DNA from 4 places in the Oceanisphaera submarina genome. Region 1 is predicted to be linked to each of the others. Evidence: predicted binding sites of a transcription regulator. Region 1 holds the regulator's gene; each other region holds the start of a gene.
The links. Region 1 encodes LexA, which represses DNA repair genes until DNA is damaged. Its sites were predicted from a motif close to ANCTGTNTNNNNANACAGNT; they were not measured.
Positions count from the first base shown of each region.

Region 2: a site for LexA is predicted at 5,397-5,416, ahead of ACLEIV_RS08440 (YebG family protein). Genes of this name have one in related genera too.
Region 3: a site for LexA is predicted at 4,799-4,818, ahead of astB (N-succinylarginine dihydrolase). Genes of this name have one in related genera too.
Region 4: a site for LexA is predicted at 5,133-5,152, ahead of ruvA (Holliday junction branch migration protein RuvA). Genes of this name have one in related genera too.

Region 1 covers NZ_JBKGFN010000005.1:28,815-36,164, reverse strand. The annotation lists gene ACLEIV_RS06680 (chorismate--pyruvate lyase family protein) at 1-181, shown strand, start outside; gene ubiA (4-hydroxybenzoate octaprenyltransferase) at 190-1,056, shown strand; gene plsB (glycerol-3-phosphate 1-O-acyltransferase PlsB) at 1,093-3,453, opposite strand; gene lexA (transcriptional repressor LexA) at 3,602-4,213, shown strand; gene coxB (cytochrome c oxidase subunit II) at 4,866-5,987, shown strand; gene ctaD (cytochrome c oxidase subunit I) at 5,997-7,350, shown strand, end outside.
Region 2 covers NZ_JBKGFN010000007.1:10,006-17,355, forward strand. The annotation lists gene prc (carboxy terminal-processing peptidase) at 71-2,077, opposite strand; gene proQ (RNA chaperone ProQ) at 2,088-2,633, opposite strand; gene ACLEIV_RS08430 (GAF domain-containing protein) at 2,721-3,179, opposite strand; gene ACLEIV_RS08435 (ABC transporter ATP-binding protein) at 3,255-5,042, shown strand; gene ACLEIV_RS08440 (YebG family protein) at 5,076-5,384, opposite strand; gene ACLEIV_RS08445 (Bcr/CflA family multidrug efflux MFS transporter) at 5,782-6,960, shown strand; gene ACLEIV_RS08450 (SPFH domain-containing protein) at 7,156-7,350, opposite strand, start outside.
Region 3 covers NZ_JBKGFN010000001.1:427,700-435,049, reverse strand. The annotation lists gene ACLEIV_RS02255 (MalY/PatB family protein) at 1-57, opposite strand, end outside; gene ACLEIV_RS02250 (LysR family transcriptional regulator) at 118-1,062, opposite strand; gene ACLEIV_RS02245 (YciK family oxidoreductase) at 1,165-1,932, opposite strand; gene sohB (protease SohB) at 2,125-3,144, shown strand; gene astB (N-succinylarginine dihydrolase) at 3,380-4,717, opposite strand; gene topA (type I DNA topoisomerase) at 5,053-7,350, shown strand, end outside.
Region 4 covers NZ_JBKGFN010000017.1:5,190-12,539, reverse strand. The annotation lists gene ACLEIV_RS15155 (DUF72 domain-containing protein) at 84-926, opposite strand; gene aspS (aspartate--tRNA ligase) at 1,204-2,997, shown strand; gene nudB (dihydroneopterin triphosphate diphosphatase) at 3,001-3,474, shown strand; gene ACLEIV_RS15140 (YebC/PmpR family DNA-binding transcriptional regulator) at 3,461-4,201, shown strand; gene ruvC (crossover junction endodeoxyribonuclease RuvC) at 4,427-4,948, shown strand; gene ruvA (Holliday junction branch migration protein RuvA) at 5,199-5,807, shown strand; gene ruvB (Holliday junction branch migration DNA helicase RuvB) at 5,811-6,830, shown strand; gene ybgC (tol-pal system-associated acyl-CoA thioesterase) at 7,077-7,350, shown strand, end outside.

The DNA.
Region 1 (7,350 bases):
TGCTTGTCTGACGGAGGCACAATGGCGGCAGTTGTCCCGGATGCAGGGGATGACGCAACACCTTGATCAGCTGGCAAATGGACCTTCGCTCTGGGCCCGCCGTTCTCTGCTGGCCACCGGCCAGGCAGGGGTGCTGGTCACCGAATTGTTTTTGCCTGCGGCCCAGGCATACCGAGAATAGAGAGAACCATGACGACGACTGCAACCCGACCACGCTGGCGCGCCTATATGGCGCTGGCCCGACTCGACAAGCCCATCGGCACCCTGTTACTGCTGTGGCCTACCCTGTGGGCGCTCTGGATTGCCGGCGATGGCCGGCCCTCATTCTGGCTGCTGCTGGTGTTTGTGGCCGGAGTCTTTTCGATGCGTTCGGCCGGTTGTGTGATCAACGATTATGCGGATCGCCATATCGACGGTCACGTCAAGCGTACCCAGGGCCGACCGCTGCCGAGCGGTGAGCTGACCGAACGTCAGGCACTGGGCTTTTTCGCGTTGCTGGTGGGAATATCCTTCGTGCTGGTGCTGACCACCAACGCCCTGACCATTTTGTTGGCGGTGGCGGGTCTGGGCTGGGCGGCGCTTTATCCTTTCATGAAGCGCTATACCAACCTGCCGCAGCTGTTTCTGGGCATCGCTTTTTCCTGGGCTATTCCCATGGCCTTCGCCGCCCAGAGCGACAGCCTGCCGCCGGGACTCTGGTTGCTGTTCGCCGCCAATCTGACCTGGACCATCGCCTACGACACCATGTATGCCATGGTGGACCGTGACGACGATCTGCGCATCGGGGTCAAGTCGACCGCCATCCTGTTTGGTCGCCGCGACAAGCTGATAGTCGGCCTACTGCAACTGCTGACCCTGACGTTGCTGGTGGCGGCCGGTCAGGCGTTCGGCCTTGGGCCGCTCTTCTACTGGAGTCTGCTGGCGGCGGCGGGCCTGTTTGTATACCAGCAGCGACTGATCCGCGACCGGGAGCGTATGGCCTGTTTCGGCGCCTTCCTCAACAACAACCATGTGGGCATGCTGGTGTTCGCCGGTGTGGTATTGACGCTGCTGTAAGTCTGATGCCGGGACGGCCAAGTCGCCACAATACGATCACCGCAGGTCGCGCCGCACGGCACTGGGCAGCAGCGGATAGAGTACGTCCCGCAACTGTGCCAGCTCTTTCTGTCGGGGGAGCCCCTGACACAAATAACCTTCTTCTTCCAGCGCGTCGGTCAGCATCCTGAACAGAGTCTTGTCGAACAGCTCCGGCGCCTGCATGCCGTGCAGCATGGCCAGATGTTCGGCCAGCAGTCGACTGTCGTCCTCCAGCTGCTGCGCACCAGCATCGGATGCCAGACATGACACCACCACCCCATAGCGTTGCAGCGAAGGCCGGATAATCCGGGCCAGCAGCAGTAACTGCATTTGCTGCCGGGGGACGACCCACCAGCCCGCCTGGCGAAATTCGACGAGCCCCAGGCCCTCCAGAGTTTTCAGTTGAAGCTCCAGCTGCGCCGGCAGCTGTGACGGTGTGACGTTGAGAAACAGCTCGGCCCTGAGCAAGGGATACAAACGCTGCAAGCGGCGCAGTAATTCTGTGGTGACCATACCTTCGTGCCGTTCTATCAGGGTGGACAGCAGCGCCGGCAGGGCGAACAGGTGCAAGATGTTGTTGCGATAATAGCTGAGCAGTACCGATTGCCGTCGGTCGAGGTGGATGATCTCGCCCAGTCGGTTGCTTTCCCGCTTGAACTTGTCGAGCTCCAATGCCTGTTCCAGTAATTGTTCGCCGTCTTGCTCCGGTATGACCACATCATCGCTGTAACGACAGCTGCGCAGGTAGTCCAGATAAAGCTGTACCTGTCGTTGCAGCTGCCGGCGGGTGAGCGCCTGCCGATCCGAGGCCAGCAGGGCGGTGGCGCTCAGGGTCAGGCCGTTAACCGCGGCGGCGGCATTGATTCGGGTCATCACCTCGCGGGCGAGAGGGGAAACCAGATCGCGGGCATGGCCGGTGGCTTGTCGGGCTAGCCACTCGGCCAGCGGCAAGGGTTCGCCGAAGTTGACGAAGCCCCGGCCGAAATTGCGTAATTTGTGCAGTATGCCCAGTACCTGCCAGACACTTTCCTGCTGCTTGCCGCTGCCCTGTAATTCCTTATGGTAGGTGCTGACCTCCACTACATGCTCATAGCCCAGGTAGACCGGGATCAGGGTGATGGGACGATCGCCGTTCTCCATGGCGGCGCCGAGTGTCATGGACAGCATGCCGGGTTTGGCCGGCAGCAGGCGGCCGGATCGGGAGCGGCCACCTTCGGCGAAATACTCCACCGCATAGCCGCGACGAAACAGCAGCTTGAGATATTCCCGGAATACGGTGGCGTACAGCTTGTTGTCTTTGAAGGTACGACGAATGAAGAAGGCGCCACCCCGGCGAAACAGCGGTCCGGCGGGGAAGAAATTCAGGTTGATGCCGGCGGCGATATGGGGCGGCACCATGCCCTGATGATAAATAACGTAGGACAGCAGCAGATAGTCCATATGGCTGCGGTGACAGGGCAGGTATACCAGCTCGTGACCTTCCTGCGCCAGCTGTCGTACCCTCTCGGCACCGGTGACCGAGAGGCCACGATACAGTTTGTGCCAGAGCCAGCCCAGCAGCCGATCGCCGAAGCGGATCAGCGGATAGGAAAAGTTGGAGGCGATTTCATTCATGTAGTCCTGCGCCTTGCGGCGCGATGACTCTTCGCTTTGCTGCTGCTCGTGGCTGTGATCGATAATGGCCTGCTGCAATGCCGGCGTTTGCAGCAGTTGCTTCAACAGCAGCTCCCGGTTGGGCAACCTGGGGCCCGTGGCCGCCAGCCTTTGTCGGCTGAAATGGATGCGGGCGATACGCGCCAGCTTGTGAGCCAGTCGGGGGTCGGCAGTGGAGCGTTCCAGCAGTTGTGACAGCAGCAAGGGGGCGCTGAAACGAACCCGGTTTTCCCGGCCTTTCAGCAGCACGATCAAGGCCTTGTGCAGGGCATTGGGGGATCGGCTCTGCACTATGCTGAGCGAGGAGGATGTGTCTCCTTCCCGGCCCGGTGCCCGGCCCCAAAACAGGGTAACCGGCACCAGTTGAATAGGCGTCTGTTGCCGCCGCTGGGTAAGCAGCAACTGGTTGAACTCCTCCAGGTAAGGAGTGACGCTGCGGGGGCGGTCACCGAGGGTGTCCGGCTTGTCCAGGCAGATAAATCGCGGTAGCTCATTGCCGTTCAGTCGCAGCGGTTCGAAGGGGCCGGGTAGGCCCAGCCGTTCGGTGCTGAGCTCCAGGGTCAGCAGATCGGAGATCGAGGCGGTTTTCAGTATATAGACTACCGGTCTGGCCGGATCGATGGCCAGTTCCGCCACCGGATCGGCAGGCAAACTCTTGTGGTTGACCAGGGTGGCGATCAGCGGCCGAAACAGGCGTCGACCGAAAGGGGACCCGAACATCATAAAGCAGGAATTCCAAGATCAATGCGGCCGCAAAGATTATCAGATCGGACCTCCGATGTCTTGAGGCGAGCCGCCCCGGATTTTGTACTTGCTCTGGCGGATTTACTGGATATACTGACAGTTAACTGTATAAAAAAACAGGTCCATTATGAAAGCCCTTACGCCTCGCCAGTCTCAGGTACTGGAGATCATCAAAGAGCATATTCAGCAGACCGGGATGCCGCCGACCCGTGCCGAGATTGCCCGGACTCTGGGTTTTAAATCTGCCAATGCCGCCGAAGAGCATCTCAAGGCACTGGCCAAGAAAGGCGTCATCACCATGATGCCCGGTACCTCTCGTGGTATTCGCCTGACCGAAGAGGAAGAAGAGGCGCTGGGGCTGCCGCTGATCGGGCGGGTCGCCGCCGGTGAGCCCATACTGGCCCAGCAGCATATCGAGAGCCACTACAAGCTGGATCCGTCCCTGTTTCACCCTTCGGCCGATTTTCTGCTGCGGGTAAAGGGGATGAGCATGAAAGACATCGGCATCATGGATGGTGATCTGCTGGCGGTACACAAGACCCAGGAAGTCCGCAACGGCCAAGTGGTCGTCGCCCGGCTGGACGATGAAGTGACGGTCAAGCGTTTTCAGCGCCAGGGCAGCAAGGTCAGCCTGTTGCCCGAAAATGAGGAGCTTTCTCCGATAGAGGTGGATCTGCGCAGTCAGGAGCTGATTATCGAAGGCCTCGCCGTCGGCGTGATCCGCAACGCCGACTTCTGATTTTCCTCTGATCTGAACAGCGCACTCCGGGGTGGTTCATCTGCCCCGCTTCCTTTCTGGTTTTCCGTCTCGAATGTATGCTCCCTCTTCTTGAACATCGAGTTGCCCTTAAGCAGCGCTAACGGGCGACTCCTATTCCTTCGCTAAGCCCTAATACCAGTAACATTAAACACTCGATCTGTTTGACTGTCATGCCAATCCCGGACAAAGGGCCCGCTCCACCGACTCGCTCAAGCACCTCCTTGTGAGGCTCAGCACATGACGTCCCTGTCATGTGATGGTCGGTGGAGCAGATCCCTTTGCCCTCCTTGATGTTCCGGCGCGCCCTCTGCAGGCAACTCGGAGTTCCAGAAGAGGCAACAGAGAACGGCTCCCACGACCGTGAAATGCCAGGGACGGCATTTCCGAGCTCCCACGGATGGGTTTATGGCGTGTCGAGGGAGGCGGCTGTGTTGCCTCTGGTCTGGGGGCCTCAATATGACCAGATCATTACTGGGATTGGTATAACTTCCTTTTTTACTTCAATTTTTTACTTTTTCATTATCAGTGCTTTACTTAGTGAGTGCCGGGCCGAGGGATGTGGTAGCCCGACAGGCACTGACTCGTTATATGAGTACACCAAAAATACAGGAAGAAACTTTTGGGGGTGCGTGTGAAGCCGATTATTCTGCTGTTGTCCTTGCTGACAACCCTGCCGGTGCGGGCTCAAGCCCGTTTGAATATGACCGAAGGGGTCACCGATATCAGCCAGAAGGTATATGGCCTGCATATGACGATACTGATCATCTGCGCCATTATCGGTCTGCTGGTGTTCGGGGTCATGTTCTGGGCCATTATCCATCATCGAAAATCCAAAGGTGCCCGGGCGGCGCAATTTCATGAAAGCACCAGGGTCGAGATCCTCTGGACCCTGATCCCCTTCGTCATTCTGATTGCCATGGCCGTTCCTGCTACCCGCACCCTGGTGGCGATGGAAGACGCCTCTCAATCCGATATCACGGTGCAGGTCACCGGTTCCCAGTGGAAGTGGCATTATCGTTACTTCGACGAGGGGGTCGAGTTCTACAGCCTGCTGGCCACCTTGCCCCAGCAAATAGAGGGTCGGGTGGCCAAGGGGAAGAACTATCTGCTCGAAGTCGACCAGCCGCTGGTGCTGCCTACCGACCGCAAAATCCGTTTTTTGATCACTTCCGATGACGTTATCCACTCCTGGTGGGTGCCGGCGTTCGCGGTGAAAAAAGACGCCATTCCCGGCTTTATCAACGAGGCCTGGACCCGCATCAACGAGCCGGGCCTGTATCGAGGCCAGTGTGCCGAGCTGTGTGGCAAGGACCATGGTTTCATGCCGATAGTGGTGGATGCCCGTTCTCCCGAGGAGTTCGACGGCTGGCTGGCCCAGGCCCGGGCCAGCCAGGCCGAGGCCAAGGCCGCGGAGCAGGAACTGGTGGCGATGGAAATGACCATGGACGAGCTGATGCGGTTGGGTGAGCAGGTTTATCAGCGCAGCTGTGCCGCCTGTCACCAGGTCAGTGGCGAAGGAATACCCGGCGCCTTTCCGGCACTCAAGGGCAGCGAGCTTGTTCTCAACGACAAGGCCGGCCACATCAATGTCGTGCTGTACGGCAAGGCCGGCACCGCCATGCAGAGTTTCGACAAGCAGCTGGCGCTGAAAGAACTGGCCGCGGTGATCACCTATGAACGCAATGCCTGGGGTAACAACACCGGTGAGCTGGTGCAGCCCGGCGATATCAATCAGGCCAGGCAGGGACAATAGGGGGCAGGGATGACACAGCTAAACGTAACAGACACCGCCGATGAGCATATGAACCACGAAGAGGCGCATCATGGACCGGCCAAAGGCTTCAGCCGCTGGCTGTTTACCACCAACCATAAAGACATCGGGACCATGTACCTGCTGTTCAGCCTGACCATGTTCTTTATTGGTGGCGGCATGGCCATGGTGATCCGGGCCGAGCTGTTTCAGCCGGGCTTACAGCTGGTGGAACCGAACTTTTTCAACCAGATGACCACAATGCACGGTCTGGTGATGATCTTCGGCGCCGTGATGCCGTCCTTTGTCGGTCTCGCCAACTGGATGATACCCATGATGATAGGGGCGCCGGACATGGCCTTGCCGCGCATGAACAACTGGAGCTTCTGGATACTGCCCTTCGCCTTCGTGTTGATGCTGTCGTCGCTGTTCATGCCCGGGGGCGGCCCCAACTTCGGCTGGACCTTCTATGCGCCCTTGTCTACCACCTATTCACCGGACAGTACCGCCCTGTTTGTGTTCGCCATTCATATCATGGGTATCAGCTCCATCATGGGAGCCATCAACGTCATCGTTACCATCTGGAATCTGCGGGCGCCGGGCATGACCTGGATGAAGCTGCCGCTGTTCTGCTGGACCTGGCTGATCACCGCCTTTCTGCTGATCGCGGTGATGCCGGTGCTGGCGGGAGCTGTGACCATGGTACTGACCGACAAGTACTTCGGCACCAGCTTCTTCGAGGCCGCCGGTGGCGGTGATCCCGTGATGTTTCAGCATATCTTCTGGTTTTTCGGGCATCCCGAGGTGTACATCATGATACTGCCGAGTTTCGGCATTATCTCTGCCATCATCCCCACCTTCAGCCGCAAGCCCTTGTTCGGTTATGCCTCCATGGTGTATGCCACCGCCTCTATTGCAGGCCTGAGCTTTCTGGTGTGGGCGCATCACATGTTTACCGTGGGCATGCCGGTGGCGGCCGAGCTGTTCTTCATGTACTGCACCATGCTGATTTCGGTGCCGACCGGGGTCAAGGTGTTCAACTGGGTGGCTACCATGTGGCGAGGGTCGCTCAGCTTCGAAGTGCCCATGCTGTTCGCCATTGCCTTTATCGTGCTGTTCAGCATCGGCGGTTTCAGCGGCCTGATGCTGGCCATTACCCCGGCCGACTTTCAGTATCACGACACCTATTTCGTGGTGGCTCATTTCCACTATGTGCTGGTGACCGGCGCCATCTTCTCGGTGCTGGCGGCGGTGTACTACTGGCTGCCCAAGTGGACCGGTTACATGTTCAATGAGCGGCTGGCCAAGTGGCACTTCTGGTGTTCGGTGATTTCTGTCAACGTGCTGTTCTTCCCCATGCACTTTC
Region 2 (7,350 bases), on a different contig from region 1:
TCGTTAACGTCGTCGGAGAGGGCTTTAAGAAAAAGCCCGGATCCGGTCAAACCGGATCCGGGCTTGGGGTTCAGCCAAGCAGTCGGGCCAGGTCGGCAGTAATGCGTGCCGCTTCTTTCAGATAGCCGTCATCCGGCTCAAAATCGCTGGGGGTATTATCGAGGGAATCCACCGGATCCAGTCCGGCCCGCCGTAACCGGTCGTTAAGACGAGCCAAAGACTTGGCGTCCTGCTCTTCCATCTCGGTTTTGCGCTCGGCAAGATTGAGTGAAACCGAGTCCTTGTCTTTCAGTTTCTTGTATTCCTTGATGTCTTCAAAGACATAAACAAACTCGGGATCCTGCTCGATTCTCGCCTGATGGCGCTGACGAAGCTGACCCAGCAGCGGTGTCAGATCCCGAATACGCTTGAAGTCGAGGCTGGCAATCTGATCCCAGGGCAGGGCATTTTTCTCCAGACTTTCGCCTGTTTCATCGGCCACTATGGGGGTCGGGAACGGGATATCCGGTTGCACGCCCCTGTTCTGGGTGCTGCCACCGTTGATACGATAAAACTTGGCGATGGTAAACTGCACAAAACCCATGGGGTGTTCATAGAGATCGTAAATGCGCGACAGGCTGCGATGCTGTTGTACCGTCCCTTTACCAAAGGTGTTTTCACCCAGGATGACCGCCCGGCCATAGTCTTTCATGGCGGCGGCAAAAATCTCGGAAGCCGAAGCAGAATAACGATCAACCAGCACCGTCATCGGTCCCTCGTAGGCCAGCATGTCGTCTTCGTCGCCATTCACCGAAATACGGCCCAGACCATCGCGGATCTGCACCACGGGGCCGCTGTCGATAAAGAGCCCGGTCAGGGACGATGCCTCGGTCAGAGCACCACCACCATTGCCGCGCAAGTCGATAACCAGACCTTGAATGTCCTGGGTTTTCAGCTTGTTGATTTGTTCCGCCACATCGGCGCTGAGGTTGACGTAGAAGCTCGGAATTTCGATAACACCGATGTTTTCACCGTCGATCTGCAATACCTTGCCGTTGGCGGCTCTGTCTTCCAGTCGAACGGTGTCACGGATCAGCTCGATGACTTTTGGCGTCGCCGTCACCGCCTTGCCACGCTGAATTTGTAACCAGACCCTGGTGCCTTTACGGCCCTTGATCAGATCAACCACTTCATCCAGCCGCCAGCCGATCACATCGGTGACCTTGTCGGCACTCTGCCCCACCCCGATAATGCGATCTTCGGGTTGCAGCTCACCGGACTTGGCCGCAGGGCCGCCCGGTACCAGTGAGCGGATCACCGTATAGTCGTCTTCGGCCTGCAGTACGGCACCGATGCCTTCGAGCGAAAGGTTCATTTCGGTCTCGAAACGTTCGGCATTGCGGGGGCTGAGATAACTGGTGTGCGGCTCTATGGCACGGGCAAAGGCATTGGCAAAGCTCTGGAAGGCATCTTCACTTTCACTCTGGGCCAGGCGCTTGATGGCATTGTTGTAACGCTTGCCCAGGGTCTCGCGGATCTCGTCCCAGTCTTTATCGGCCAGCGCCAGACTCAGGGCGTCGTATTTGACCCGCTGAGACCAGAGCCGGTCGAGCTCCTGCTTGTCTTTGGGCCAGTCAGCCTTGCGGCGATCGAACTGATATTGCTCCTGACCGTCGAAGGTCATGGGGGTATCGAGTAACGACAATGCATACACCAGACGCTGATAGCGTTGCTGCAGACTGTCGTTATACATATCGAAGGCAATATCGAGTCGACCGGCTCTCAGCGCATCGTCGAACTCGTTGCGATAGCGCTCGAAACGGGCGACATCGGCCTGAGTAAAGACGTTTTTGCTGTAATCCAGACTTTCGATAAAGCGATCGAAGATCACTTCCGAGAAAGCATTATCAAGCTGAAACTGACGGTAATGAGAACGGGTGAACAGCGCGGTAACCCGCTTGCTGGCAGCCGCATGCTGACTTTCCGGTACCAATACAGGAATGGCGGAGGCATCGATGGACGGCGGTACCGCCCAGGCGATTCCCGCAGCCATAATACCGGCGGCTACCAGAGACAAACGAATTCCGGGATTGATCAAACCCTACTCCTTAAAGAATAAGATGCTCAAACTTGACGCGCATGGACATGCCGGTTTTAAGCTCCACCTGAACATCATCACGAGTCACTTCCTTAATGGTAGCGGGAACCGGTGACTTGCCCAGCAATACTTTAACATTCTGCTCTACGGTCAGAGCCGCCGGATCCACCTTGCGGGGCTTGGGCCGGGGCTTTTTGGCGGCAGGCTTGTCCTTGCGCGGGCCAAACACCTTTTCTTTGCTTTCCTTGAGCGCGCCCTTCGCATGATCGACATGTTCCTGGGTCAACTCACCGCAAGCTTCGCCATCCAGGTCTACCCGAGTCTGGCCGGCCTTGAGGCCGTGCAGATAACGCCAGCTGGAGGTGTACTGACGCAACGCCGTGCGCAGCAGGGTCTTGGATACCTTGGGATCCTCCGCCAGACGGCCGGCCAGATCCTGAAAAATACCAATTTTCAGCGGCTTGGCTTCGCCGGTCGCTACGAAGCACTGGGGGAAGCATTCGGCCAGATAGGCAATGACTTCTTTACTGTTTTTCAATTTTTCCGAGTTTTCCATGAAATACCTTGGTGTAAGACCTGAGGGCGCAACGCCCATTGAAACATGCATATTATAAAGCGCACACCGACAAAAGCGACCCCGGCGTTACAACAGGGGTAACACGGCGGCTACCCAGTGCCGCAAACCGGCTTCGTCTTCTTCATCAAAACGTCCAAACGAGGGGCTGTCGATATCCAGTACGCCCCATACCACATCACCCTGGCTCAACGGCAGCACGATTTCGGCGTTGCTGGCCCCGTCGCAGGCGATATGGCCGGAAAATTCATGTACATTGGCAATCCGCTGTACCTGATCGGTGGCGGCGGCAGTACCACAAACTCCCTTGCCGACCGGGATCCGGATGCACGCCGGTTTGCCCTGAAAAGGCCCCAATACCAGGGTATCTTCTTCGCGCAGATAAAAACCCACCCAGTTGATGTCTTCCAGTGCCAGGTTAAGCAGGGCGGACAGGTTCGCGAGCTTGGCAATACGATTGGGCTCCCCTTCGCACAGGGCAAGTGCCTGAGCGGTGAGGCTTTGGTAAAATGCAGACTTTTCAGACATAAAGTACAGAGCGCCGTTAATTTTTGCTTAACTTACCTGCCCTTTTCCCAAATGAAAACCCGATGATGGTGATTGATGGATAAAAAAACGCTGAATGCCCCGCTTTTGCAGTGGCCGAACATCATTCGGATGATGCAGCGCCATCGCCCCCTGCTGATTTATGCGCATCTTTTTGCCCTGTGCGGCACCCTGCTGGCAGTGCCGGTGCCGCTGCTGATGCCCCTGTTGGTCGATGAAGTGCTGCTGGACAGCCCCGGCCGCCTGTTGAGCGGACTGGACGGGCTGCTGCCCGCGGCCTGGCAGACCGGTGTCGGCTATATTCTGGCAGTACTGGTCATCACCCTGCTGCTGCGCAGTCTGTCGCTGGTGTTCAACATCATTCAGGGCCGTCAGTTTGCCCGTGTGGCCAAACACCTGACCTTTCAGATCCGTCGACGGTTGGCTCGCCAGTTGACCAGAACCCCCCTGCGCGCCTTCGAGTCCATCGGAGCCGGCAGCGTCAGTTCGCATTTTGTCACCGATGTGGAGACCCTGGACAAATTCCTGGGGGAAACCCTGAGCCGTTTGCTGATCAGCATATTGAGCGTGATCGGCACGGCCGTGGTGCTACTGCTACTCAACTGGCAGCTCGGGCTCTTTATTCTGCTGCTCAACCCGGTAGTGGTGTATTTTTCCAGCCGGCTGGGGGCCCGGGTCAAGCATCTGAAGCGTAACGAGAACAGCGCCTTCGAGGTGTTTCAGCAGGCGCTGGTGGAAACCCTGGACGGCATTCACGAAATTCGGGCCGCCAACCGGGAACGCCACTATATGCTGCGGGTGATCGACCGGGCCCGCGGAGTACGAGATACCGCCATCGACTATGCCTGGAAGAGTGAAGCCGCCGGTCGCGCCAGTTTTTTACTGTTTCTGTCCGGGGTCGAGCTGTTTCGAGCCACCGGCATGATCATGGTGCTCTATACCGATCTGACCGTGGGCCAGATCTTCGCGGTATTCAGCTATCTGTGGTTCATGATGGGACCGGTGCAGGACTTACTCAACATGCAGTACTCCTTTTATGCCGCCACCGCCGCGCTCAAGCGCATCAACCGCATGCTGGCTCTCGGGGGCGAGCCCGAACATACGGGCCGCACCGACCCCTTCGAGGGCGCTACTACCCTGCCGATTTCGGTGAAGGGGCTCAGCTTTTCCTACAACGGCGAGCGCAAGGTGCTGGATGATGTCAGCCTGCAGATCCGGGCCGGAGAGAAGGTGGCGCTGGTCGGTGCCAGCGGCGGCGGCAAGTCCACCTTTATACAGCTGCTGCTGGGTCTGTATCCGGCCGATGCCGGAGACATCTGCTTTGGCGGCGTCAATAGCCGGGACATCGGATTTCCGACCATTCGTGAACATGTGGCCACTGTGCTGCAGCAACCGGTGCTGTTCAACGATACGGTACGCTCAAACCTGAGTCTGGGTGATATGCATGACGACGAGGCGCTATGGCAGGCATTGCGGGTGGCACAGCTGGACCAGGTGATAGCGGCCATGGAGCTGGGGCTGGACACTCAGGTGGGTCGGCGCGGCGTCAAACTGTCGGGGGGGCAGCAGCAACGACTGGCCATTGCCCGCATGGTGCTTAAAAACCCGGCCATCGTAATCCTGGATGAAGCTACCTCGGCACTGGATACCGAAACCGAGCAAAAACTGCATCAGGCGCTGGCCGGATTTTTGCGGGGCAGGACCACCCTGATAGTGGCGCACCGCTTGAGCTCGGTACGCCAGGCGGATAGAGTGCTGGTATTCGAAGACGGCAAGATCAGCCAGTCGGGCACCCATCACGAGCTGCTGGACCAGCCCGGTTTATATCGCACCCTGTATTATTAGCCAGTGGTGAGGCATGAGAACAGAGGGGTCAATTCAGGCAACGGCCTGAATATCGTCGTCATTACCGGTAGAATGAGCGGCTTCAGACTTGTCCGTCACCTTATCGGCTTTTTTTGCCGGCTTCTTTTTAGGCCCGCTCAACTGCTCCTGATGCTGTGCCAGATACAGGGCCAATGCTTCTCGGTCGGCCTCATTCAGGCTGATCGGGGCATCGGCCAGCAGCTCATCGAGGTGCTCGGCCAGGTCGAGCAGACGATCGTAGGCATCTGCGTCTTTTTTATTGGTAAACGTCATTTTATCGATTCCGTTTCTTACCACCAGGTACTGTATTATGACTGCCATAACTGACTCCTATTCTGTATGTATATACAGTAATATCATGTTATCCCGGTTGCAAGCCGGAATCGTTACCGTCCCCCTGGTCTGTGCAACGATGTTATTCTAGTAACAATGGCTGGATCCGGTCGTTTGCATGGTAATGGACAACTTTTTTGGCCAGTTTCTGGCGAGTAGGCGTATTCTGGCCGATAGTTTAATCGAAGTGCGCCTTTTTTTGGTGCCTTCACACTAGCGCACGGCTCAGTATATGAGCCATTCCCCTAGGCCAGGTACAGGGATTTCGTACCTGGCTTTTTTTGTTTGTTATTTTTGGTTACTTTTTGCCAATAATTACAACGACTTTATTGCAATAACAGCAGGCTCGGAGCCTGGTTGTTGCTCCGGAGGAACCTGCTGCGTTATGTCATCCAGTGCCACCTTACCGCTGATTATCTTGCTGGGCGCCGTGTCTGCCCTCACCCCATTGGCTATCGATATGTACCTGCCGGCCATGCCCGCCATCGCCGACGCACTATCCAGTAACTCCCATCGCGTACAGGCCACCCTTGCCGCCTACACCGGCGGCTTCGCCCTCGGCCAGCTGTTGTTTGGCCCGCTTTCTGACGCCCGCGGACGCCGCCCGGTACTGCTCGGCGGCATGTTGATTTTCATGCTGAGTGCCCTGCTCTGTGCCCTGGCTACCAACGTCGAAAGCCTGACCTGGCTCAGAGCGGCTCAGGGCTTTGCCGGCGCCGCCTCTGCAGTGGTGGTACAGGCGCTGGTGCGCGATTTGTTCGACCGGGAAGACTTCGCTCGCACCATGGCCTATATCACCCTGGTAATGACACTGGCCCCCTTGATAGCCCCTATGCTGGGCGGTCATCTGGCTCACTGGTTTGGCTGGCGTTCCATTTTCTGGGTGCTGGCCGGCGTTACCGCCCTGATAGCCCTGATCTGCAGCTTGCGGCTGCCGGAAACCCTGACACCGGAACGCCGACAACCGTTGCACCTGATGTCGATCCTGCGCAGCTACCTGCGCCTTCTCTGCACTCGTCAGGCCTTAGGCTTCATGCTCTGTGGCGCCTTTTCCTTTGCCGGCATGTTTGCCTTTCTCACCGGCGCCTCTTTTATCTATATCGAACTCTACGGGGTATCTCCCCAGCACGTCGGTTATCTGTTCGGACTCAACGTGCTGAGCCTGATGCTGTTCACCACCCTCAACGGCAAATGGGTGCACCGGCTGGGGTCGAAAACCATGCTGCGACTGGCACTGGGGTTGCAGCTATTGGCCGGACTCCTGATGCCGATCGGGCCCCTGCTGGGTTGGGGGCTCTGGTCGGTGGTGGCACCCATCATGCTCTATGTCGGTGTCATTTCCACCATCGGCAGCAATACCATGGCCAGTCTGCTCAGCAGCCTGCCCAATCTGGCGGGTACCGCCTCATCGCTGGCCGGCACCCTACGCTTTGGCACCGCCGCCCTGGTGGGCGCCGTGGTCTCCGCCCTGCCCGACAGCTCACCGCTGTATATGCTGCTGACCATGAGCGGTTGTGCCCTGATATCAATGCTGGCCTATCGACTGTTGTGCGATCGGGAGTGATAGCTGTCCCATTTAACCCGTCGATCTGTGTGATTGTCATATCAACCCCGAACAAAGGGCCCGCTCTACCGACTCTCTGTGAGTGTCATTATCGCGCTTGCCACCATTGCGCCGACAGCATGATTATGTTCAATATTGACGAAAATAAAACGGGAAGCCTGCGCTTCCCGTTAATCCCGGTTTATTAATCCAGGTTTATTTTGACGGGCCCTTGAGCAGGGCTTCGATGCTGCCTACTGCACCGAGTACGTTGCTGGCTTCGAACGGCAGGAAGATACGATCCCCTTCCTTGCCAATTTCCGGCAGCGTCTTCAGATATTCCAGTCCCAGCAGATAACCTACCACCAGTTGTGGCTCCAGTTTCTCGTTGCCGGCGGCCAATACCTGATC
Region 3 (7,350 bases), on a different contig from region 1:
CAGCCACTTCAGGGCTCGGGTAGGGCGGCGGTCTATCCACTGATCAAAATCAAACATCGGGGTTCCTTGTCAAATGCGAGGCCATCAGCATAAGGAAGCCGCTTCGGCCTGGCAAGATCAAGGTGCAGGCAGGGCCCTTTCCTGATCGCTCAGGGACTCTTTCATCTCGTCATTCAGGACCATTTCGTGATTGCCGTAATGATGGCGGATCAGGCTCAGCAGCAGGCTGGCCGCCGGGCCCGGCGGCGTGGCTCGGGGCAACACCATATGGGTAAAGCGCTTGCGCAGCGCCTGATTGGCCATGGGCAGGCGCTGCAGCAAGCCGCTGTCGATCATTGGTGCCACCACTTCCAGTGGCAGCCAGGCAAAACCGATACCACGACGCAGCAGCGACAGGGTGTCGTGCAGATGGTTTATAACCCAGCGTTGCTCCGCCCGTTCCCAACCCTCTTCCTGCTCGTTGCCATCGGCCAGAATCAGTTCCAGTTCGGGATCCAGTTCATGGGCGGTGACTTCATCGAGAAGGGCGAGGGGGTGTTCGGGGGCGCATACCGGCACATACACAGTGGCGGCCAAAGGCAGGCTGGTCACCCGGCTAAAAGCGCGGCAGGCAAACACCAGGTCGGCGGCCTGCTTGTCGACCACCGCCTGACAGCCGGAAGGCTGGGCTTCGACCAGGTGAATGCGGCAGCCCCGTGAGCGGGGATAAAAATCCGCCAGCGCCTGATACAGGGGCTGGCGGGGGAGTGATGCTTCTACCACTATACGCAGAATCGGCTCCCAGCCACTGGCCAGTACCCCGGCGAGTAGCTCGAGTTCTTCTATGCCCTGGGTCAGCTTGCGTGAACGGCGTAAGAAAACCTCTCCTTCCGGCGTCAGATAGGCCTTGCGGCCCCTGACTTCCAGCAGTGGTACACCCAGCCCTTGCTGTAGCTTGGCGACGGCGTGATTGAGTGATGACTGGCTTTTACTGAGTTTTTCAGCCGCCTGGGCATAACCGCCACAGTCGACGACCGCCTGAAAAATCCGCCATTGCTCTACCGTGCTCTTGGGACGATACATGGTTATTGCTTCATCCTTTTGGCAATGGGGTCAAGCTGTTATGACCCCAGAGTTCACGAATTGGTAAGCTTAGTTTTAGACGAAGTTATGCGGTCTGTCAGCTTATTGGTTGACGCGTGGGCGGATTTTGTCGGGTTGAGCGTCCAGTGACTGGCCGCTGATTTTCAGGCTGTCATCGCCCATCAGATATAGGTACAGGGGCATGATTTCCTGCGGGGTACGCAGGGTGGCCGGATCTTCTCCGGGGTAGGCCCGGGCCCGCATATCGGTACGGGTGGCCCCCGGGTTGATGCAGTTTACGCGCACCCTGGTGTTGTCCAGCTCGTCGGCCAGTACTTCCATCATGCCCTCGGTGGCAAACTTGGACACCGCATAGCTGCCCCAATAGGCCCGCCCCTGCTTGCCTACACCAGAGCTGGTGTAGACGATGGAGGCGTTCGGGGTGGCTTTCAGCAACGGCAACAGTGCCTGGGTCATCAGGAACTGGGATTTGACGTTGATCTGCATCACCTTGTCCCAGTCGTCTTCCCCGATCATCTCGAAGGGACCGAGCACGGCCAGATGGCCGGCGTTGAACAGCACCCCGTCCAGACGGCCGAACTGTTGCTTCAGGGTCTCGGCCATATCCAGATAATGCTGTTTGGTCGCGCCCTGCAGATCCAGAGGGATAATCGCCGGCTCGGGGCTGCCCTGAGCCAGCAGTTCATCGTAGACCGCTTCGAGTTTTTTCACGGTTCTGCCCAGCAGAATGACGGTGGCACCATGAGCACCATAGGTCAGCGCCGCGTCGCGGCCGATGCCGTCGCCGGCACCGGTGACCAGAATCACCTTGTCATTGAGTAAATCGGGGGATGCATGATAGTCGAGCATGTGCCTGTGTTCTCTCGGCAATAAATCAGGTATGACGATCAAACCAGACTCTGGGCACGGATACCAGCCTCACAGGCCAAAAGTTGGCAGGAAAAAGTGGAAAGGAAAAGAGTCGGTTGTAAAAAGCCCGTTGGTGTTCGTCATGAGGGCTTTTACAATGGGGGTCGAATTAGGTCTCAAGGAAATCTCATGCTGGAATTTTTATACGAATATGGCCTGTTTATGGCCAAGAGCCTGACCTGGGTGCTGGCCATCGGCGTCGTGGTGGCATTGATCTCCGGTGCCGCCATGCGGCAAAAGCGGGGTGACGATCGGTTGGAAGTCGAGGATCTGGGCGCCGGGTTGCGCCGGCAGCAGCAACGGCTGCAACTCGCCACGGCGGTGAACGACAGTGAACGCAAGGCGCTCAAGCAGCAATTCAAGCAGCAGGCCAAGGCCGATAAAAAAATGGCGGACAAGGGCCCCCGGCTTTATGTGCTCGATTTCAAGGGCAGCATGGATGCTCATGAAGTGGCTGGCCTCAGTCGGGAAATTACCGGCCTGCTGCAACTGGCTCGCGAAGGGGATCAGGTGCTGCTTAATCTGGAGTCCGGCGGTGGCGTGGTGCACGGCTATGGCCTGGGGGCTGCCGAGCTGGCGCGGGTTAAGGCGAAGGGCCTGCACCTCACGGTGGCGGTAGACAAGGTGGCGGCCAGTGGCGGTTACATGATGGCCTGTGTTGCCGAACGCATTATCGCGGCGCCCTTCGCCATCGTCGGCTCCATCGGTGTGGTGGCGCAGTTGCCCAACTTCAATAAGTTCCTCAAGAGTAAAGACATCGACATCGAGCTGCATACCGCCGGCCAGTACAAGCGTACCCTGACCCTGTTCGGCGAGAACGATGACGAAGGCCGCGCCAAGTTCCGCGAAGAGCTGGAGGTGATTCATCACAGGTTCAAGGACTTTATTGCCGAGAACCGACCTGCGCTTGCATTGGACAAGGTGGCCACCGGTGAACACTGGCTGGCGACCGACGCCCGCGAGCTGGGGCTGGTGGACGAGCTGATGACCAGCAGCGACTACCTGCTGGCCGCGAGTGCCGACAAGCGGGTGATCCGCCTGCATTACCAGCCGAAACAGACCATCAAGGACAAGCTGGGCAAGGCGGTGGAAGCGGGTGTCAGCCGGGGATTGATGAGATTGGTGGAAGCGGGACAACGCCCTTTCGGGTGAGGTTAGATCAAGGTCATCGTTGTTAGAGGCAACAGAGCCGACTCCCATGACTCGCCATAAACTCATCCCAGAGGGCTCAGGAAATGCGGTCCATGGCGGTCGGACGCCATGTGCTGAGCGTCACAGGGAGGTGCTTGAGTGAGTTCGGTGGAGCGGGGCCTTTGTCCGGGATGGGTATGTTTAATGCGCTGGGCATGAAAAGGGCTGCACTTGCGGCCCTTTTCATGAGCGTGAGTTAGCGCTGGAAGGGGTAGACGGAGCCCAGTTGCAGGATCTGGGTCAGTTCGTCCAGAGCCGAGCGAGACTCCAGTAGCAGCGCAGGGTCACGCAGATCGTTCAGGCTCAGGCTGTCGCGGTAATGGCGGTCTACCCATTGATTCAGTCGGCCAAACAGCGCTTCGTTCATCAGGCAGGCGGGATTGGTGGCCGCATGCTCCGCTTCGGTCATCGCCACCCGCAGCCGCAGGCAGGCCGGGCCGCCGCCGTTGCGCATGCTCTGTTTTACATCCATGAAGTGGACTTCCCGAATGGGCGTGTTCAGGGTCAGCAGCTTGTCCAGATAGGCCTTGACGCTGGGGGTGTCGGCGCATTCCGAGGGCGCGATAATTGCCATGTGGCCGGGACGCAGGGTCACTATCTGGGTGTTGAACAGGTAGCTTTTCACCGCGTCCAGCACCGGTACTTCGGCGGTGGGCACCTCGATGAAGTGCAGTTCGGTATCGGGCAGCTTGCGGCGAATTTCGTCCAGGGCGGCACTGGTGTCGAGAAAGGCCTGCTGATGGTAAAACAGCACATTCTGGTTGCCGACCGCGATCACGTCATTATGGAATACCCCCTGATCGATCACCTCCGGGTTCTGGGCAATGAAAATGGCGGTATCATCATTCAGACCGTGCAAACGGGCCACGGCGCGGGAGGCTTCCAGGGTCTGGCGAGCCGGGTAACGGCGTGGCGCCGGACGGCTTTGATCGAAGGCGCTGCGTCCATACACGAACAGCTCAACTCCGGCCTGGCCGTAATCGGCGCACAGGCGAGTGTGGTTGGCGGCCCCTTCGTCACCGAAATACTCGTTGGTAGGCAGGGCGGAGTGATGGCTGAAATAACGTTCGTCGGCAAAGACCTGCCCCAGAATGCGACCGGTTACTTCATGCTCGATAGAGCGATGAAACTTGTTGGTCAGGTTGGCCGGGGTAAAGTGAATACGGCCATCGAGGGTATCGGCGCCGGGCGAGACAGTTGCGGCGTTGGCGGTCCACATGCTGGAAGCGGAGCAACAGGCGGCCAGTAGCACGGGATCTTCGCGAAAGGCTTTTTCCAGCACCTGGGCATCGCTGCCGGTAAAACCCAGCCGGCGCAGAGTATGAATGTCGGGACGCTCCTGGGGGGCCAGTACGCCCTGCACCAGGCCCAGATCGGTCAGTGCCTTCATTTTTTGCAGGCCCTGCCTGGCCGCCTGTTTGGGGCTGGATGCATCCTGCGCATTGCTTTGAGAGGCTACATTGCCGTAAGAAAGGCCGGCGTAGTTATGGGTAGGGCCAACCAGACCATCAAAGTTAGCTTCAAACTGTACCATTATATTGTCCTTTTAAATGGTGAAAATGGCCGAGATAATTCTGAGTTACGCCATTATAAGTGGATTTTTCGAGGAGATGTAACCCGAATTTAACAACAGATTATGCCTTAATCATAACAATGCATAAAAAGCGGACGAACAGGCAACTTAATCAAAAAAGCGGTTGATTCCTGCAGGTATGAAGGTGTTAATAAGTAAATATAAATTCACTTAACTTTTTTCCGGCCCTAGCCTGGCAAGTTTGCTTTTTACGGCTTTTTCACTTATACAGCCGTCATTACCTTGCCGCCGGACCCCTGAGTGGGGGCCAGACCTTAAGGATCTATACGCGCTTTATGAGCAAATCCCTCGTTATCGTGGAATCGCCCGCCAAGGCAAAAACCATCAACAAATATCTGGGTAAAGACTTCATCGTCAAATCCAGTGTCGGCCATGTACGTGATCTGCCCACCGCCGGCTCCTCTGCCGCCAAGAAAGCCGGGGGGAAAAAAGCCGACACCAAGCAGTTGAGCCCCGAAGAAAAAGCCCGGCTCAAACAGCAGAAAGAGCAGAAGGCGCTGATCGCCCGTATGGGAGTCGACCCCGGCCATGGCTGGAAGGCGAACTACCAGGTGCTGCCCGGCAAGGAGAAGGTGGTCACCGAATTACAGGCGCTGGCCGAAAAAGCCGACACCATCTATCTGGCAACGGATTTGGACCGCGAAGGGGAGGCGATTGCCTGGCACCTGAAGGAGTTGATCGGCGGTGACGATGAGCGCTTCAAGCGGGTGGTCTTCAACGAAATCACCAAGACGGCGATTCAGGACGCCTTCAGTCGTCCGTCCGAGCTTAACCAGAACCGGGTGAATGCCCAGCAGGCACGCCGTTTTCTGGATAGGGTCGTGGGCTATATGGTCTCGCCCCTGTTGTGGAAAAAAGTGGCCCGCGGCCTGTCTGCCGGTCGGGTACAGTCGGTGGCGGTACGTCTGCTGGTAGAGAAAGAACGTGAAATCAAGGCGTTCGTACCGGAAGAATACTGGGACATTCAGGCCAGCCTGAGCAACGAAGAAAAGCTGGCGTTGTCGATGGCGGTGGCCAAATACCAGGGCAAGGAGTTCCGTCCGGTCAACGAAGCCCAGACCATGGCGGCGGTCGACGCGCTCAAGGCGAGCCGTTTCGAGGTCGTCTCGCGCGATGACAAGCCGACCCAGAGCAAGCCGCCGGCGCCCTTTATCACCTCGACCCTGCAGCAGGCGGCCAGTACCCGGCTGAGCTTTGGCGTCAAACGCACCATGATGCTGGCCCAGCGCTTGTATGAAGCGGGTTACATCACCTACATGCGAACCGACTCGACCAACCTGAGTCAGGAAGCGGTGGCCGGGGTACGCGAGTTTATTCAGGAGCAGTACGGCCCGGATTATCTGCCCGAAAATCCCAATGTGCATAGCGCCAAGGCCAATGCCCAGGAAGCACACGAAGCGATTCGTCCTTCCGACGTGGCGCTGTCTGCCGACCAGCTCGATGGCATGGAAGCGGATGCCAAGCGGCTGTACGATCTCATCTGGCGCCAGTTTGTGGCCTGCCAGATGGTACCGGCCCAGTATGACAGCACCACCATTACGGTGCGTGCCGGCGATTACGATCTCAAGGCCCGTGGCCGCATCCTGCGTTTTGCCGGTTGGACCAGGGTACAGGCTGCCGCTCAGGGTCGTAAAGGCGAAGACACCGTCTTGCCCGCCGTGCAGGCAGGTGAGGTGCTCACGCTCGAGCAACTCGATCCCAAACAGCACTTTACCAAGCCACCGGCGCGTTTCACCGAAGCGGCGCTGGTGCGCGAGCTGGAAAAGCGCGGCATCGGCCGGCCTTCCACCTATGCGTCCATCATTTCCACCATTCAGGACCGGGGCTATGTCAAGGTCGAAAGCCGCCGCTTCTATGCGGAAAAAATGGGTGAGATTGTGGCCGACCGGCTGCAGGAAAGCTTTGCCGAGCTGATGAACTACGACTTTACCGCCCAGATGGAAAGCAAGCTGGACGAAATTGCCGGCGGCAGCCTCAACTGGACTCAGGTGCTGGATGCCTTCTATGCGGAATTCAGCGAAGATCTGGAGAAGGCCGAGCGGCCGGTGGACGAAGGCGGCATGCGCGCCAATGAAATGGTGCTGACCGATATCGACTGCCCCACCTGTGGCCGCAAGATGGGCATTCGTACCGCCAGCACAGGGGTGTTTCTCGGTTGCTCCGGCTATGCGTTACCGCCCAAGGAGCGCTGCAAGCAGACCATCAACCTGATCCCGGGTGACGAGTTCGTGCTGGCCAACGACGAAGAGGCGGAAACCGATGCCCTGCGCGCCAAGCACCGCTGTGGCAAGTGCGGCACCGCCATGGACGCCTATCTTATCGACGACAAACGCAAACTGCATGTGTGTGGTCAGAACCCGGACTGTGACGGCTACGAGCTGGAACAGGGGCAATTCAAGCTGAAAGGCTATGAAGGGCCGGTGATCGACTGTGATCGTTGCGGCGCCGAGATGCAACTGAAAAATGGCCGCTTCGGCAAGTACATGGCCTGTACCAACGAGGAGTGCAAGAATACCCGCAAGATCCTCAAAAACGGCGAGGTGGCTCCACCCAAGGAAGATCCGGTGCACCTG
Region 4 (7,350 bases), on a different contig from region 1:
TTTTGCCGAAAAAGCGGTGAAACAAGGTGTAATGAAGGAATGAGGAGGATGAAACACCCTCGTTCAACCTTAGATTTACGGTTTTAAAACAACGAGCCCTGGGGACCGGGGGCCAGGCCGGGAAAGTCGGGCAGCGGCCGTTGCAGGGCCGTCGCTAACTCTGCCGCCAGCAGCGGGGCCAGTCGGTTGTCGGCGGTATGCACGAACAGGTACACCGACTTGCCTTCGCCCAGCCAGGCGTGAATGCGTGGCACCCAGGGCTGCCAGAAGGGGCGGTTGAGCTCTTGTTCGGGATGACCGATAAAGCGGATCACCGGCGCCGGGCCCGTGCTGATGATATGCACCGGGACCTGCGGCTTTTTTTGTTGGGCATCCGCCAGCGCCGGCGTGGTAGGCGGGCAGGAAAACACCGGGCGCGAGTCCATGATGATGCGGTTGGCGCCCCGCTCCAGCAGCAGACGGTTGAACCGGCGTTCGGCTTCACCCTTGGCGAAGAAGGCCGGATGCCTTACCTCCACCCCGTATTGAAACCGGTCCGGCAGTGCGGCCAGCAGTTGCTCGAGACCGTCCAGCTGTTCGGGGCCGCAGGCGGCGGGCAGTTGCAGCATCAGCATGCCTAGTTGCCTGTGCAGCGGACTCAGTTGCTCGATAAAGTCCAGCGCGGTCGTGATGTTGTCGCCCAGTCGGCCCTGATGGCTGACGGTGGCGGGAAACTTGAAGGTGAAGCGAAAATGGTCGGGCACCTGGGTCGCCCAACGGTGCAGGCTGTTGGCATCGGGCACGCCATAGAAACTGGTGTTGCCTTCCACCGAGTTGAACACGCGGCCGTAGTCGAGCAGATGCTCGGTGGTTTTGAGTTCTCGCCCCAGCAGTTGGCCGGGCCAGGCGGGATGGGACCACTGGCTGAGGCCCAGATATAACGGCATAACATTCCTTTCGTCGAGCTGTAAGTAGATCGAGTCGTTGGAAGGGACTGCGCTGTGCTGGCAGAGCCGGTAAAACCGGCAGGCCAGACGGATTTCCCTGTCCCCATCTCCGGGCGGCTTACAGCATGAAGCTGACCGCTTGCAGCTACCGAGCAGCGGTTAGGACGGTAAGGATTTTACCCCCCTTCTGGTTTTCCATTATACTAGCGCGCTATTTACTGACAAATTCATGCTTCGCGGCCGCCTGGTCGCGTGACAACACCAATAGGAAGACTCCATGCGCACTCATTATTGCGGGCAGGTTGATGCTGCCCTGGTTGGCCAGAGCGTGACCCTAAGTGGCTGGGTACATCGTCGTCGTGATCTGGGCGGTCTGATTTTCATCGACATGCGCGATCGGGAAGGCATAGTGCAGGTGTTCTTCGATCCGGACAAGGCCGAAGCCTATGACAAGGCGGCTTCGCTGCGTGCCGAGTTCTGTATCCAGGTAACCGGTGTGGTACGTGCCCGCCCGGAGTCTCAGGTGAACAAGGACATGGCCACCGGTGCGGTGGAAATCTTCGCCCATGAACTGACCATTATCAACAAGGCCGATCCGCTGCCGCTGGACTTCAACCAGAACAACTCGGAAGAGCAGCGCCTCAAGTATCGCTATCTGGACCTGCGTCGTCCCGAGCAGGCCCGTTACCTGAAAACCCGCGCCCAGGTCACCAGCCGGGTACGTCGTTTCATGGACGAGCAGGGCTTCCTGGATATCGAAACTCCCATGCTGACCAAGGCCACACCGGAAGGTGCGCGTGATTATCTGGTGCCGAGCCGGGTTCACAAGGGCTACTTCTACGCGCTGCCCCAGTCGCCTCAGCTGTTCAAGCAGTTGCTGATGATGAGCGGCTTCGACCGTTATTATCAAATCGTCAAATGCTTCCGCGACGAAGACCTGCGTGCCGACCGTCAGCCTGAGTTTACCCAGATCGATGTGGAAACCTCCTTCATGAGCGCCGAACAGGTGCGGGAAGTGATGGAACAGCTGGTGCACGAACTGTGGCAGGACGTGGCCGGCGTGGATCTGGGCGCCTTCCCGGTGATGAGCTATGCCGAAGCCATGCGTCGTTACGGCTCCGACAAGCCGGATCTGCGTATTGCGATGGAGCTGGTGGATATTGCCGATCTGGTGAAGAACGTCGACTTTCAGGTGTTCTCCGGCCCGGCCAACGACACCAGGGGCCGCGTGGCCGCGCTTCGGGTACCCGGTGGTGCCGCCCTGTCTCGCAAGCAAATCGATGAATACGGCAAGTTCGTCGGCATCTACGGTGCCCGGGGCCTGGCCTGGCTCAAGGTAAACGACGTCACCAAGGGGGGGGAGGGCGTGCAGTCACCGGTTGCCAAGTTCCTGAACGAAGAAATCGTGACCGAGCTGTTGACCCGTACCGGTGCGCAAGACGGCGATGCCATCTTCTTCGGTGCCGACTCCGCCAAGGTGGTGAGCGATGCCATGGGGGCCCTGCGTCTGAAGCTGGGCAAGGATCTGGATCTGATCGAACAGTGCTGGAAGCCACTGTGGGTCGTCGACTTCCCGATGTTTGAGGAAGAAGACGAGCGTCTGTACGCCATGCATCATCCCTTTACCGCCGCCAAGGACATCAGCGCCGAGACACTGGAGGCCGATCCGACGGCGGCCGTGGCCAACGCCTACGACATGGTGATCAACGGTTACGAAGTGGGCGGTGGCTCGGTGCGTATCCACAACAACGAGATGCAGCAAACCGTGTTCCGTCTGCTCGGCATCAATGCCGACGAGCAGCAGGAGAAGTTCGGCTTCCTGCTCGATGCGCTGAAATACGGTACTCCGCCGCATGCGGGTCTGGCCTTTGGTCTGGACCGTCTGGTGATGCTGCTGACCGGTACCGACAACATCCGGGACGTGATTGCCTTCCCCAAGACTACCACCGCCTCCTGCCTGTTGACCGATGCGCCCAGCCTCGCCAACCCGGACTCACTGGTAGAACTGGCCATTCGCACCGAATTGCCGGCAGCCAAGGCAGACAAATCTGCAGATAAGGCAGACAGCTAAGCCATGGCTCACAAGCACCCGGAATCGGTGCTGATCCTCATTCATACCGAGGATCAGGTACTGTTACTGCAACGTCAGGACAACCCGGACTTCTGGCAGTCGGTCACCGGCAGCCTGGAAGTGGGCGAAACACGCTATCAGGCGGCAGAGCGCGAGCTGGAGGAAGAAACCGGACTGCGGCTGAACAACGGCTTGCAGCTGGTGGAAACCGGGCACCGGGTGCGCTTTGAAATCTACCCCCGCTGGCGGCATCGTTACCGCCCGGGGGTGACCCACAACTGGGAATACGAATTTTACCTGCGCCTGTCGAGCCCGCAGCAGGTGTGTCTTACCGAGCACCTTTCCCAGCGCTGGCTGCCGCTGGCCGAGGCCCGGGAGCAGGCCAGCTCCTGGACCAACAAGCTGGCCATCGACAGGCTGATCCAGGAATTACAGCAAGAAAAGAACAAGGGAGACGAGACTGATGGCAGGTCATAGTAAATGGGCTAATATCAAGCATCGCAAGGCGGCACAGGATGCCAAACGCGGCAAAATCTTCACCAAGCTGATTCGTGAGCTGACCACGGCGGCCCGCGAGGGCGGCTCGGATCCGTCGGCCAACCCCCGACTGCGAGCGGCCATCGACAAGGCGTTGTCCAACAACATGACCCGCGACACCGTCGATCGGGCGGTGAAGCGCGGTGCCGGCGAGCTGGACGGCCAGGTGCTGGAAACCATTATCTACGAAGGCTATGGCCCGGGCGGCACCGCCGTGATGGTGGAATGCATGACCGACAACCGTAACCGCACCGTGTCCGATGTGCGTCATGCCTTTACCAAGAACGGCGGCAACCTGGGCACCGACGGCTCGGTGGCCTATCTGTTCGAGAAGAAGGGGGTGATCAGCTATGCCAATGCCGACGAAGAGACGGTGATGGAAGCGGCACTCGAAGCCGGTGCCGACGATGTGGTGGTCAACGACGATGGTTCCATCGATGTTTACACCCAGTGGGACGAATTCGGCAGTGTCAAGGATGCACTGGATGCCGGTGGCCTGGAAGCCGAAAACGCCGAAGTGACCATGATCCCCTCGACCAGTGCCGAACTGGACGAAGAGACGGCGCCCAGGTTCATGCGCCTCATCGACATGCTGGAAGATGCCGACGACGTGCAGGAGGTTTACCACAATGGCGAGATCTCCGACGAACTGGCGGAGAAGCTCTAAGCGGGGCAAGCTGTCAGCTTTAAGTGGTGTTGGCTGCAGGCCAGGCTTTAGCCGGGCGAGGGTGTGCCCTGTGCCATGGTTTACCCGATTAAATTCGGGCCTGCAGGTATACGTCTCTCCGGGCTTGACCCTGAGTCCATCCGGCAGACGGCATAAAGGTTGATTCGCTTCGTTCATCCCGACTTGCCCGTACTGCTTCCAGCGTAAGGCTACAGCTTTCTTTTTATGGCAATAATACTCGGTATCGATCCCGGCTCGCGCATTACCGGCTACGGCGTGGTGCGCCAGAGCGGCAACAAAATGGAATACCTGGGCTCGGGCTGTATTCGCATGACCGACGAGGAGCTGGCGCCTCGACTCAAGAAAATCTACGACGGCGTCAGCGAAATCATACTGCAGTTTCGGCCCGACCTGTTTGCCATCGAGCAGGTGTTCATGGCCCGCAACCCGGACTCGGCGCTTAAACTGGGTCAGGCCCGGGGGGCCGCCATCGTTGCCGCCGCCAACGGCGGGTTGGAGGTGGCGGAGTATTCCGCCCGGCAAATCAAGCAGGCGGTGGTGGGGCAGGGCGGCGCCGACAAGACCCAGGTGCAACACATGGTGGTCAAGCTGCTGAGCCTGCCGGGCACGCCCCAGGCCGATGCCGCCGATGCCCTGGCGGTGGCCCTGTGCCACGGCAATACCCGCCAGAGCCTGGTCAGCATGGCCGGCCAGGTTCGGGGCACGGTGCGGGGACGGCTGCGTTGAAAACAAGATGTTGGTGTTTTGTCGCCGCCGCTTCGGCTGTCGGTTCGCGCCGCATACATGGGCGCCTGCAGACGCCATATATTCGTAGGGTCGACTTATTTTAGGTAAGAGTATTCGATCGCTTTAGCCGAGTGTCACACCCATTGGTCGATTGACATCGGCCTTACGGCTTACAGCTTTGTTTAACTGGATGTTTATCCAGTTATTCATTATTCTTGGCGCAACTCAGATTGGTTAGCGGGGATCCCCAGTGATAGGTCGGTTGAAAGGTATTATCAGCGAAAAACAGGCGCCGGAAATTTTGCTGGATATCGGCGGTGTCGGTTATGAAGTGACGCTGCCGATGAGCTGTTTTTACGAGTTGCCCAATATCGGCGAGGCGGCCACCCTGCTGACGCATTTCGTGGTGCGTGAAGACGCCCAGCTGCTGTTCGGCTTTAATACCAAAACCGAACGGGCCCTGTTTCGTGAACTGATCAAAACCAACGGCGTTGGCCCCAAGCTGGCGCTGGCTATCCTGTCCGGCATGACCGCCGATCAGTTTATCTATAATGTCGAGCAGGGCGAAATCGGCGCCCTGGTCAAGTTGCCCGGTGTGGGCAAGAAAACCGCCGAGCGGCTGATCGTGGAAATGCGCGACCGGCTCAAGGGCTTTGGCGGTTACGACCTGTTCAACCCGGCTCCCGAAGGCATGGGCTCCGCCGCTGCGGTGGCCGACAGTGCGCGTGACGAGGCCATTGCCGCCCTGCAGGCACTGGGCTACAAGGCGAATCAGGCCGAGCAGATCGTCAAGAAAATCGCCAAACCCGGGCTGGATGCGGAACAGCTGATCCGCGAAGCTCTGCGCAGCATGGTATAAGGCATGATAGAAGCGGATCGTTTTATCAATCCCGCGCCCCAGCGGGAAGAAGAAGTCATCGACCGGGCCATCCGGCCCAAGGCACTGGCCGATTATCGCGGCCAGGATCATGTGCGCAGCCAGATGGAAATTTTCATCGAGGCGGCCCGTCGCCGGGAAGAAGCGCTCGATCATCTGCTGATCTTCGGCCCGCCGGGCCTCGGCAAGACCACTTTGGCCAATATCGTCGCCAACGAGATGGGCGTCAGCATCAAGACCACCTCGGGCCCGGTGCTGGAAAAGGCCGGCGATCTGGCGGCCATGCTCACCAATCTGGAGCCGGGGGATGTGCTCTTTATCGATGAAATTCACCGCCTGAGCCCGGTGGTGGAAGAAATTCTCTATCCGGCGATGGAAGACTATCAGCTCGATATCATGATCGGTGAGGGCCCCGCGGCCCGTTCCATCAAGCTGGAGCTGCCACCCTTTACCCTGGTCGGCGCCACCACCCGTGCCGGCTCCCTGACGTCGCCGCTGCGTGACCGTTTCGGCATAGTGCAGCGGCTGGAGTTTTATCAGGTTGGGGATCTGGCCCACATCATCAGCCGCAGTGCCGACAAGCTGGGCCTGCCCATCAATGACGAGGGCGCCTTCGAAATGGCACGCCGGGCCCGGGGTACGCCGCGCATCGCCAATCGGTTGCTGCGCCGGGTGCGGGACTTCGCCGAGGTCAAGGGCAGCGGCGACATCGATGCCACCATCGCCATGCAGGCGCTGGACATGCTGGATGTGGACAAACAGGGCTTCGACTACATGGATCGCAAGCTGCTGACCGCCGTTCTCGACAAATTCATGGGCGGCCCGGTGGGGCTGGACAATCTGGCGGCGGCCATCGGTGAAGAAAAGGAAACCATAGAGGACGTGATAGAGCCCTATCTTATCCAGCAGGGTTTTCTGCAACGCACCCCCCGTGGCCGCATCGCCACCCCCAGAGCCTACCTGCACTTTGGTTTCGACTTGCCGGAATCACGGCTGGGGGAATAAAGTCGCCAGCCTGCAGGCTGCCCGGTATTTCAGGCATGGCAACAGACTGCACCTTCCCTTGGCTGCGGGGCCACAGGAATGACACCGGATATTCGCCAGGAAGGCGGGGAGGGCGCAAAGCTGTTCCGTGTCTGAACATGTCGACCGCTCACGCCCTTTCCTGTCGTGCCTAAAAAGCACTCTCTTCTTTCCTAAATTTGACTCAGGTATAGTATCGACATCTTTTTAGCCCCTATGGCTGACCGAATGACGACTGATACAAGCTTTGACTGGCCGGTGCGTATCTATTACGAAGATACCGATGCCGGTGGTATTGTTTATAACGCTAATTATCTGAAATTCATGGAAAGAGCACGCACCGAATGGTTGCGCAGCTTAGGAATTGAGCAAGACAGCCTGCTCGAACAGGGGCTGGCTTTCGTGGTGCGACGGGTAGAGATGGATCTTCGAAAACCCGCGCGTTTCAATGATGCACTAAACGTCACCGTGACGGTGAAATTACTGAAACGTGCCTCTATTG